Linked DNA regions of Natronorubrum tibetense GA33. The main gene of each other region encodes a partner of the protein of the gene in region 2 in a complex. Links are inferred from orthologs where the notes say so. Each region holds a gene or a part of one and is shown on either strand. Other genes may lie near its edges.

What was found. Proteins that work in one complex are often made in the same cells at the same time.
Region 1: the proteins of rpl12p (region 2) and tuf are in contact, whole or in part, in a crystal structure (PDB 3WY9), measured with the Pyrococcus horikoshii proteins. The link is inferred for Natronorubrum tibetense GA33 from one-to-one orthologs. Residues at the interface, in WP_010886059.1 of Pyrococcus horikoshii: Glu96, Glu97, Leu100, Leu103, Ser104, Ala105, Leu106, Phe107, Gly108; in WP_010885563.1 of Pyrococcus horikoshii: Lys125, Glu126, Phe129, Arg132, Thr133, Lys165, Leu166, Thr169, Lys324, Gln326, Leu359, Ala360, Ile369, Glu372, Ile384, Ile422, Ser423, Gln425.
Region 3: the proteins of rpl12p (region 2) and NATTI_RS0109725 are in contact, whole or in part, in a crystal structure (PDB 5H7L), measured with the Pyrococcus horikoshii proteins. The link is inferred for Natronorubrum tibetense GA33 from one-to-one orthologs. Residues at the interface, in WP_010886059.1 of Pyrococcus horikoshii: Leu100, Ala101, Gly102, Leu103, Ser104, Ala105, Leu106, Phe107, Gly108; in WP_048053510.1 of Pyrococcus horikoshii: Pro161, Met164, Met165, Phe168, Ser169, Ile172, Val195, Glu196, Phe202, Leu211, Ser212, Val213, Met216, Lys222, Phe223, Asn224.

Annotation. Positions count from the first base shown.
Region 1 is NZ_KB913017.1:2,690,612-2,693,896, forward strand. The notes cover bases 88-3,041. They hold tuf (translation elongation factor EF-1 subunit alpha), read right to left. Parts: upstream 2,221-3,041; coding sequence 955-2,220; downstream 88-954. Other genes in these bases: NATTI_RS0113940 (rhomboid family intramembrane serine protease), read right to left, coding at 88-128; rpsJ (30S ribosomal protein S10), read right to left, coding at 646-954; NATTI_RS0113955 (homoserine dehydrogenase), read right to left, coding at 2,546-3,041. In the rest of the region: more of NATTI_RS0113940, read right to left, coding at 1-87; more of NATTI_RS0113955, read right to left, coding at 3,042-3,285. UniProt on the Methanocaldococcus jannaschii protein: GTP hydrolase that promotes the GTP-dependent binding of aminoacyl-tRNA to the A-site of ribosomes during protein biosynthesis.
Region 2 is NZ_KB913017.1:354,871-358,139, forward strand. The notes cover bases 253-3,190. They hold rpl12p (50S ribosomal protein P1), read right to left. Parts: upstream 1,925-3,190; coding sequence 1,580-1,924; downstream 253-1,579. Other genes in these bases: NATTI_RS0101850 (amino acid permease), read left to right, coding at 253-628; NATTI_RS0101855 (DUF429 domain-containing protein), read right to left, coding at 688-1,440; NATTI_RS0101865 (50S ribosomal protein L10), read right to left, coding at 1,946-2,992; NATTI_RS0101870 (50S ribosomal protein L1), read right to left, coding at 2,994-3,190. In the rest of the region: more of NATTI_RS0101850, read left to right, coding at 1-252; more of NATTI_RS0101870, read right to left, coding at 3,191-3,269. UniProt on the Methanocaldococcus jannaschii protein: Forms part of the ribosomal stalk, playing a central role in the interaction of the ribosome with GTP-bound translation factors.
Region 3 is NZ_KB913017.1:1,880,790-1,884,034, reverse strand. The notes cover bases 88-3,001. They hold NATTI_RS0109725 (elongation factor EF-2), read right to left. Parts: upstream 2,681-3,001; coding sequence 494-2,680; downstream 88-493. In the rest of the region: NATTI_RS0109730 (S8 family serine peptidase), read right to left, coding at 1-12; NATTI_RS0109715 (DUF5781 family protein), read left to right, coding at 3,039-3,245. UniProt on the Methanocaldococcus jannaschii protein: Catalyzes the GTP-dependent ribosomal translocation step during translation elongation.

The sequences.
Region 1 (3,285 bases), 2.3 Mb from region 2 along the record:
GCGAAGACGACGACGAAGACGATCAGGAGTTCGACGATGGGACTGCTCGACCCCTCGGTCGATCGGTCGTCCCCACTGGCGTCGGACCCGAGGGAGGTAACTGACTGCGACCGCGAACGCCTCGACATAGGAGCCTCTCCGACGGCGACCGACAAAAGCCTCCGCACTGACTCGTAGAGTGTGAGAACGGCGGACCGACTCGAGTGTGGTACGTGGTGGTGAACGTAGACGGACTCTCAGTGTGGACTCGAGTGGATCGCTGGTGAGGGTTTAGACCGGCTGTCGATTACGACTCGAGTATCCTGCTCGTGCTGGCGGCGATGAGGGCCACACCCTCCCCAACCGATTCGTTCGTTCCCTACGGTCTCTCACTCATCCACTGGAAGACGCAAGCGTCTTCCAAGCTGCTGAAAAATCGAAGATTTTTCGCATCGCGAGACGGCAACGCCGTCTCGACTGACTTCGCTCGTGCTACTCGCGAAGACCTCACGCGACTTCGGACCGCGGTTCGTCATCGACTCACCGCGGCCCAGCACGCGCCACTGCACGTGGACTGACGGTATGTACTCAGTACGTGAATAACCACACAGCTATCGCTCCGACCCAGAATCAACGCGCAAAAACGGTGAAAACGCGAATCGACCGTTAGTCTTCGAGGACGATCTCGATCGAGACGTCGTTCGGCACCTGAATGCGCATGAGCTGGCGGAGTGCGCGTTCGTCGGCGTCCAGATCGATCAGGCGCTTGTGGACGCGCATCTCCCAGTGCTCCCACGTGGCAGTGCCCTCGCCGTCAGGCGACTTCCGGGTCGGCACCTCGAGGGTCTTCGTCGGCAGCGGGATCGGACCGCTCAGGTTGACGCCGGTATTGTTCGCGATCTCGCGGACATCGTCACAGATGTCGTCTAAGTCTTCTGGGCTCGTGCCCGCGAGTCGAACGCGTGCCTGCTGCATTTATTCTTTCTCGTGAACTTCGAGGACCTTTCCGGCCGCGATGGTCTGACCCATGTCGCGGATGGCGAAGCTCCCGAGTTCTGGGATCTCGCTCGATGGCTCGATGCTGAGTGGCTTTTGTGGTCGGATGGTGACCACAGCAGCGTCACCCGACTGGATGAAGTCGGGATTCTCCTCGGCGACCTCGCCGCTTGCTGGGTCCATCTTCTTGTCGATGGACTCGATCGTACAGGCGACCTGTGCGGTGTGGGCGTGGAAGACCGGCGTGTAGCCAGCCGTGATCACGGACGGGTGCTGCATGACGACGACCTGGGCCTGGAACGTCTCGGCGACGCTTGGCGGCTCGTCGGCCGGGCCACAGACGTCACCGCGGCGGATGTCGTCCTTACCGATGCCGCGGACGTTGAATCCGACGTTGTCACCGGGCTCGGCTTTTGGCACCTCTTCGTGGTGCATCTCGATCGTCTTCACTTCGCCGCCCACGTCGCTGGGCTGGAAGGAGACGTTGTCGCCGATGTTCATGATACCGGTTTCGATACGTCCGACTGGGACGGTACCGATGCCGGAGATCGTGTAAACGTCCTGGATCGGGAGTCGGAGCGGCGCGTCCGTCGGTGGCTCCGGTGCCGGCAGGTCGTTGAGTGCCTCGAGCAGGGTACGGCCGTCGTACCACGGCGTGTTGTCGGAGGCTTCGGCGATGTTGTCGCCTTCGAACGCCGAGATCGGGATGAACGAGGCGTCGTCGGTCTGGAACTGAACCTGCTTGAGCAGCTGGTTCACTTCGTCGACGACATCGTCGAAGGTATCCTCTTTGTAGTCGACGACGTCCATCTTGTTGATGCCGATGATGAGTTCGTCGATACCGAGGGTTCGGGCCAGGAAGACGTGCTCCTGGGTCTGGGGCGCGACACCGTCGTCAGCGGCGACGACGAGGACGGCGTTGTCCGCCTGGGATGCGCCCGTGATCATGTTCTTGACGAAGTCGCGGTGGCCAGGACAGTCGACGATGGTAAACTCGTACTCGTCAGTCGAGAACTCCTGGTGGGCGATGTCGATGGTGACACCGCGCTCTCGCTCTTCGGCGAGGTTGTCCATGACGTAGGCGAACTCGAATCCGCCTTTGCCCTTCTCTTCTGCTTCTTCGCGGTGCTGTTCGATGACGTGCTCTGGTACGCTGCCTGTCTCGTACAGGAGGCGTCCCACGAGCGTGCTCTTCCCGTGGTCAACGTGGCCGATGATGGCCAGGTTCTGGTGTTGTTCGCTCATTGTTGTAGCTCACGCGCAGAGGCGCTTATATCGGTCTCTTTTGCTCGTTGCGGTTAAAACCATTTCGAAAGCGTATTCTGCCGATCCCGACGCCTTCTTGCGGTTTGGCTAGCATTCACACGATGTGGGCGGTTCGATCGACGGGCCTGTCGACCGGTGAGAGTGTCCCTCCGACACGTACTATCGCCTGTGCACGAATGAATATTTCAAACTCACTGACGAACTGCACTGGATACGTGAGAACGAGAGCGAACGTGTTGACGAGAACGACGTGTCGACGGGGCGAACGCGTCCCGACGTTCAGCGGTGACCGCGAATCGACCGGCTACAGCGGCGGGAGCCGACCCACGTCGGAGAGGATCGCCGTCGCCGTCTCCGGACCGCCCGCCCCGCGTCCGCTCGAGTGAAGCGAGCCCGCGTTTCGCGTCTCGATCTGAACGATGTTTCGCGTGCCGGTGACGGCCAGTGGACCGTTCTCGGGGACGAGTCGCGGCCCGACGCGGACGCCGTCGCGAGTCGCTTCGCCGATGAGGCGGATCGTCCGGCCGTCCTCTGCGGCGAGGTCGAGTGCACTACCGGGAATCGACTGGATGCCCTCGACCGTTGCGTCCTCGAGCGAGAACCCGCCGTCGGCGAGTACGTTTGCGAGGATGACGAACTTGAGCGCGGCGTCGGTGCCGTCGACGTCGAACGTCGGATCGGCTTCGGCCACGCCGAGGTCCTGAGCTTCTGCGAGGACGTGCTCGTAGTCGAGTCCCTCCGCGGCCATCCGCGTGAGGATGAAGTTCGCGGTGCCGTTGAGCACCCCGCGAACCGCAGTTACGGCCTGCGGCGTCGAATCTTCGATCGTCGAGAGCACCGGAATCGCTCCGCCGACCGTGGCCTCGAACCGGATCGATCCCTCGCTGTCGGCCTCGAGCGTGCGGAGTTCTTCGTACCGTTCCGCGACGGGGCCCTTGTTCGCTAACACGACGTGGCGGTCGGCCTCGAGTGCGCGTTCGACGTGCGAGAAGCCGGGTTCGGCGTCGCCGAGTGTCGTCGGCGTCGCCTCGACGAGGACGTCGT
Region 2 (3,269 bases):
TATCGAGTACCGCGAGATCGATAGCGAAGACCACAAACGCGCAATCGTCGACTTTGCTACCTACGAGGGCTACGATCTCATCGTGCTCGAGCGAGCGGTTGCGGAGTTTCACAGTCGGCTGTTCGGCAGCGACGTTGAGTGGATCCTCGAGAACGCCCCGTGTGATGTCATGCTGGTCGAAGACTGTGGTTTCGACGGTGCCGACGAGATCGCAGTCGTCGCCAATCGCGGCGCTTTCGATCCGCTGAAACTCCTCATCGCCGACGCGATCGCCGAGGAGACCGGCGCGGAGATCAATCTCCTACAGGCAATCCCGGCAGCGCCGCCGGAGACACAGCGTCGGACGATCGAGGACTACCACAACGAACTGATCTCGATCTGTACCGTCCCGGCCCGGTCGACGATCGTCGAGGCCGACGACGAGATTCGGGGACTGGCCCGGTTCGCCGAATCGGCCGATCTGCTCGTTACTGGCGTCGATCGAACCGGTATCAGCGGACGACTGCTCGGTCGCCCGGGGAACCGACTGGTCGACTCCGTCGACTGCACCGCGGTGATGGTCCAGACTCGAGAGGGCCGAAAAGATGGGGTCCTCAAACGGCTGGTGATGGATCACCTGTTCGGCTAGGTGATGCCACTGGTACGCCGTCGCCCGCCTCACACCTCTCCAACAGCGCCCTCTATCGGCTACGCGACCGACCGAACGTCCGCCGGTGCGACGATCTCCATCGGTAGGTCGTAGCGATCGGTTGGCGGGTCACACGGCAACGAAACCGTCTCGCCGCGGGCCGTCACGGCGAGGACGAACGCGTCGAGCAGATCGTCCCGATTCCCCGCTCGGAGCCGACGGGCGTGGACCGGCCGGTCGTCGATGTACTCGCGCTCAAACGATTCGAGGTCGAGCGCGTCATCAACTCTCGCCTCGAGCAACTCGCGTCGACGCTCGAGACCCTCCTCGGTTGCCTTCCCCGGGAGCCCCGACTCGCCGGCGAGCGCGGCGAAACACACCTCGGGATGAGATTCTCGAACGGTCTCTCGAGGGTCCTCGAGTTCGCGGAGCAAGCCGTCGACTTCCCGGATCGCCGGGCAGATGTGGTAGGCCTGCGTGGAGATGCGATTCCCGGTCGCCGCCTCGTTCCTGTCGCCCGCCGTCTCGTACTCATCTTCGTAGACGGCGTCACGAACAGGGGTGTAGAAGACGCTGCTTCGGCTCTCGCCGAGTACCAGTCGGGCGGCCTCGTCACACTGTCGTCGAGTCTCCTCGGCCAGCCCGATCGGGATATCCACGAGGATCCGCTCGGCGAGACGGTTCGCCCGCCACGCGTTCAGGATCGATGGATAGAACGCAGCGGTGAACTGGTGCTCTCCCTCACAGTCGTCGTCGACGATCACGGCAATCCAGCCGGAACCGCCCCAGTCGAGTCCCACGTATCGGCTCATACCGGAGACTCGAACGGCCGGCCGTTAGGTTTTGGCAACGGCGTTGTCCTCCGGGACAGAGCGGGCGGAACGGCGCAGTCGCTGTTCGAACACTGCGACCAAGAAAAATCGGGATCGGTCGAAATCGTCGCGTCGCGACTTAGCCGAAGAGTTCGCCGAGGCCCTCGCCGCCGGCGTCGTCGTCCTCGTCCTCGTCGTCGTCCGTCGTGTCCGGGACGTCGCTGGTCTCTTCGACCTCTTCGTCCTCGTCGTCGCCTGCGGCCTCACCGGCTGCGGCGCCGCCTGCGGCGGCTCCGGCAGCGGGTGCGACGGCAGCCTCGGAGACTGCCTCGTCGATGTCGACGTCCTCGAGTGCGGCGACGAGCGCCTTGACTCGGGATTCTTCGACGTCGACGCCGGCAGCGTCGAGTACGTTCGTCAGGTTGTCTTCGTTGAGCTCTTCGTCCGCTTCGTTCAGGATGAGTGCAGCGTAAACGTATTCCATTGTTGTATCCTCCAGTTGTGATTAGCCGAACATTGCGCCGAGTCCTTCGCCGCCGCCAGCGTCATCGTCGTCATCGTCATCGTCGTCTTCGGCGGCGTCGGCCTCAGCATCAGTGTCTTCGTCTGCCGATTCGTCGTCGCCGTCCTCAGCGTCCGCTGCCGGCTCGGCGGCGGGCGCTTCGACACCCTGCAGCTCCTCGGGCAGGGCGTCCTCGTCGTCGATCTGGGCCGCGAGCGCACGCAGCTGTGCGTCGGCCTTGGAGACGAGGTCGGGCATCAGGTCTTCGTCCTCGATCGCGGCGTGCAGGCCGAGGCTCTTGGCCTCGCCCGTCGCCTTCGAGATGAGCGTCGGTGCGGTTGCCTCGGTCGGGTAGCTCGCGTTGATCGAGAGGTTCCGAGCGCGAGCGGCGGCCGTCGCCACGTCGCTCTCGTAGGCCTCGACGTCGATGTCGAGGTCCTCGGGGTCGAACAGCACGCCGTCGGCGACGACGGCGCGAAGGTCAAGACCGACCTCCTTGGGCTCGATCCCGAGTTCGTTGAGGACGTTCGAGAGGTCCGCGGAGACTTCTTCGCCGGCCTCTAAGACCGTCGAGTCCTCCATGACCTGAATCGAACCGTCCTCGATGCGCGCGTTCGCGCCGATGCTCTGTAGCTCGCCGACGAACGGACCCGGATCGACACCGGTGTCGCCCTCGGGGACGACGATGTCGTTCGGGGCGACCTCTCCCTCGTTAATCGGTGCCGGCGTCTTCGACGCCTCGAGCTCCTTGTAGAGGGTAAATGGGTTGTCGTTCGTGCCGACGAGACCGACCTGTCCCTCGATGTGAGAGACGAGTTCGTCGAGTCCGGCGTCTTCCAGCGCGTGGACCTGCAGCGTGTTGCGGCTGACGCGCAACTCGGCGGTGCCGTGCAGGTCGCGACGCATGTCCTGGAGCTGTTTGCTCGGAATGCCGGTGATACCGACGATGCCGACGCTCTCGTAGCTCTCGATGAGTTCGGCGAGGTCGTCGACCTCTTCTTTCTTCCACTGTGGAAGGTTCTCGGTCTTGCGTTCAGCCTGTGCGCTCATGTTAGACTACCTCCTGAGACGGTCCCATCGTCGTCTTTACGTAGACGCCATCGATGTTCTGTGGACCTTTCTCGAGGTCGGCGTGCAGGCGTCGCAGGATGACGTCGATGTTGTCCGCGATGTCTTCGGCATCCATGTCCTCGGCCCCGACGAGCGTGTGGAACGTTCGTCGGTCCCGGGAGCGAAGCTGCACGGTGTTCTTGAGTCTGTTGACGGTCTCGACGACGTCGTCGTCGGGGCCGAGCGGGTCCGGCATCTTCCCTCGGGGACCGAGAAT
Region 3 (3,245 bases), 1.5 Mb from region 2 along the record:
TTCTTCTGTCATACTCCGGCAGATACCATTACCTTCCGTACTTAAAAACTTTCCAAACTAATCGAATTTTAATAAAATACTAAGATATCAATTTCGATATGTTGTCATAGTCACTCATGCATGCGAATCTCAGTGCAGCTACTAGGAGGTAATCAATAAGATTGCAGAGTAAATTTTAGAGGAGTTTCTAGAAACTATTCGTCGGGCGACGAACGGTCTTCAAGTACGTCGTCAGTGTCTCGCCACGATGGTTCGATTCCACCGTTCTGGCTCGCGTCGGGACTGATTCCCGCGTCTTCAGGCGCGAGAGGGATCAATCCGTACGACCCAACCCGTTCGAGGACCGTGCGGTGTATTGCTGTCCGGTTGTCCGACGAGACGCGAACGCCCCCATCTGTGGCGGGCGAAACGACTCGAGGACAAGCAGCCAGCGGCGCGTGGGAACAGTGAAACGGGAAAAAGAACGGAATCGAGGAAACGGAACCGTGGTGGCTTAGATGTAGTCGATGCTCGGCGGCAGCTCGAGCTTCATGCCCTTGCGCTCGCGAATCTCCATAATCTTCTCGCGCTGGAGGGAGTCGGACATGACCTCGAAGCCGGCGTTCTCGGTGTTCCAGGCGGCGCGACCCTCGGTCGCGGAGCGGATGTCGCTTGCGAAGCCGATCATCTCGTCGACGGGCGCGATACCCTCGACGACCATGAGGTCACCCTCCTGGTACATGTCGTCGACGCGGCCGCGACGACCCTGAATCTCGCCGGAGGCGGCACCCATGTGGTCGTTTGGCACGTCGATCCGAGCGTCCTGCATCGGCTCGAGCAGCTTGATCTTCCCGTCGATCAGCGCCTTGTGGAGCGCGTTTCGGGTTGCCGGGATGACCTGTGCTGGGCCGCGGTGGATGGTGTCCTCGTGGAGTCGGGCGTCGTGCAATCGGATGAGCGTCCCCTGGACCGGCTCGTTCGCGAGCGGGCCGTTGTCGAGGGCGTCCTCGAATCCTTCGATCACGAGTTCCATCGTCTCGTTCAGGTGCTGAATCCCCTTGGTATCGTCGACGAGGATATTCGTCCCGTGGATGTGTTCGACTTCCTGGGAGTCGTCTTTGTCCATGCCGGCCTCCTGCAGGGCCTCACGACGTTCCTGCTCTGGCATGTCCATCGAGGCCTCGCCCATCTTGATCACGTCGACCAGTTCGTCCGGCATCGGCTCGATCGAGACGTAGAAGCGGTTGTGACGGTTTGGCGAGATACCCTCGATCTCGTCGCTCGGCTGCTGGGGCTGCTCGCGGTAGACGACGATCGGCTCACCGGTGTTGACCGGAATGCCCTGGTTCTTCTCGATACGCTGAGTGATAACCTCGAGGTGAAGCTCACCCTGCCCGGAGATCAGGTGCTCGCCGGTGTCCTCGTTGATCGTAATCTGGATCGTCGGGTCCTCCTTGGAGACCTGGCGCAGCGTCTCGATGAGCTTCGGCAGGTCGTCCATAGTCTGGGCCTCGACGCTCTTCGTAATGACCGGCTCCGAGATGTGCTCGATCGACTCGAACGGCGTCATCTCGATAGAGGAGACGGTCGAACCGGCGATGGCGTCTCGGAGACCGGTGACGGCGGCGATGTTCCCTGCTGGAACGTGGTCCACTTCCTCACGTTCGCCACCCATGTAGATCCCGACGGACTGAACGCGGTTTTTGCCCGCAGTCCCGGAGACGTACAGCTCCTGACCCTTCTCGAGGCTACCCGAGAAAACGCGACCGGAGGCGACTTCGCCTGCGTGTGGGTCCATTGCGATGTCGGTAACCATGAAAACGACCTCGCCATCCTCATCGACGAGGCGCATCGTGTCCGCGAGGTCGGACTCGTCGTCACCGCGCCAGATGCGCGGGATGCGCATCGGCTGGGCGTCGACGGGGTTCGGGAAGTGCTCACAGACCATGTCGAGCACGACGTCCGACAGCGGCGTCCGCTCGTGGAGTTCCTGACGGTTGTCGTTGCGCTCGAGTTCCATGATCTCGCCGAAGTCCATCCCGGTGCGCTGCATCGACGGCATCGAAACACCCCATTTGTAGAGGGCGGATCCGAAGCCGACGGTCCCCTCTTCGACGGAGACGGTCCAGTCCTCGATGTCGTCCATATCCTGGGTCATGCCACGGATGAGTTCGTTGACGTCGTGGATGACCGAGACGAGACGCTGTTGCATCTCTTCAGGACCTTCCTGTAGCTCCGAGATGAGACGGTCGACCTTATTGATGAACAGGGTCGGCTTGACGCCCTCGCGGAGCGCCTGTCGTAGCACCGTCTCCGTCTGGGGCATGGCCCCTTCGACGGCGTCGACGACGACGAGCGCACCGTCGACGGCGCGCATCGCACGGGTGACGTCGCCACCGAAGTCGACGTGGCCCGGCGTGTCGATGAGGTTGATGAGGTGGTTGGTATCCTCGTACTCGTGGGTCATCGAAACGTTCGCCGCGTCGATGGTGATCCCGCGTTCCTGCTCGTCTTCCTCCGTGTCCATCGCGAGCTGTTCGCCGGCAGTCTCGTCAGAGATCATGCCCGCACCCGCGAGGAGGTTGTCAGAAAGGGTCGTTTTTCCGTGGTCGACGTGAGCGGCGATGGCGATGTTCCGGATGTTCTCCGGTTCGTCCATCAGCCGTTCACACTCTTGGACGATCTTCTTGCGTCGGCCCATATACACCCTGTTACCGGTAGCGGGGTCAAAAGGGTAGTGTTTCGTCGCCGTCGGAATCCGTCGAATTTCCCGGTTTTCGCGCCGAAATTTCCAGTTTAGGTGAGTGAATACCACACAACCAACGCGGCGGATCCAGCGCCGAACTCGCCGTCGAAGCGGACGCTGAGTGAGAGCGCGATGTCGACGAAAGCGGTCGGCTGTCACGTCCGGCGCGACAACCGGTTACGAACTCGATAGAACGAGAATCCAACAGCCGAATCCTGCTCGGCAACCGTCGGTTGTCGCGAACCGCGGCGACCTTCGTCCATCGAAATCGGGCGCAAGAGACATAGGCCGCCGGAACTTGGTACTGATACACATGGATCTCCGCGTGCAGGGTGCCGGTCCCACCTCTCCGTTCCTCGGTGCTCGAGATCTGTTCGAGACCGAACACGACCTCTCGTTACCGGTCCACGTCCAACTCCGAGACGACCCCGACGAACGGACCTGGGCTGGCCACCACGACGACCGCCACGTGCTGAACATCTCCAGGCAGGCCGCCTCGAGTGCCATGGCTCGCGAACTG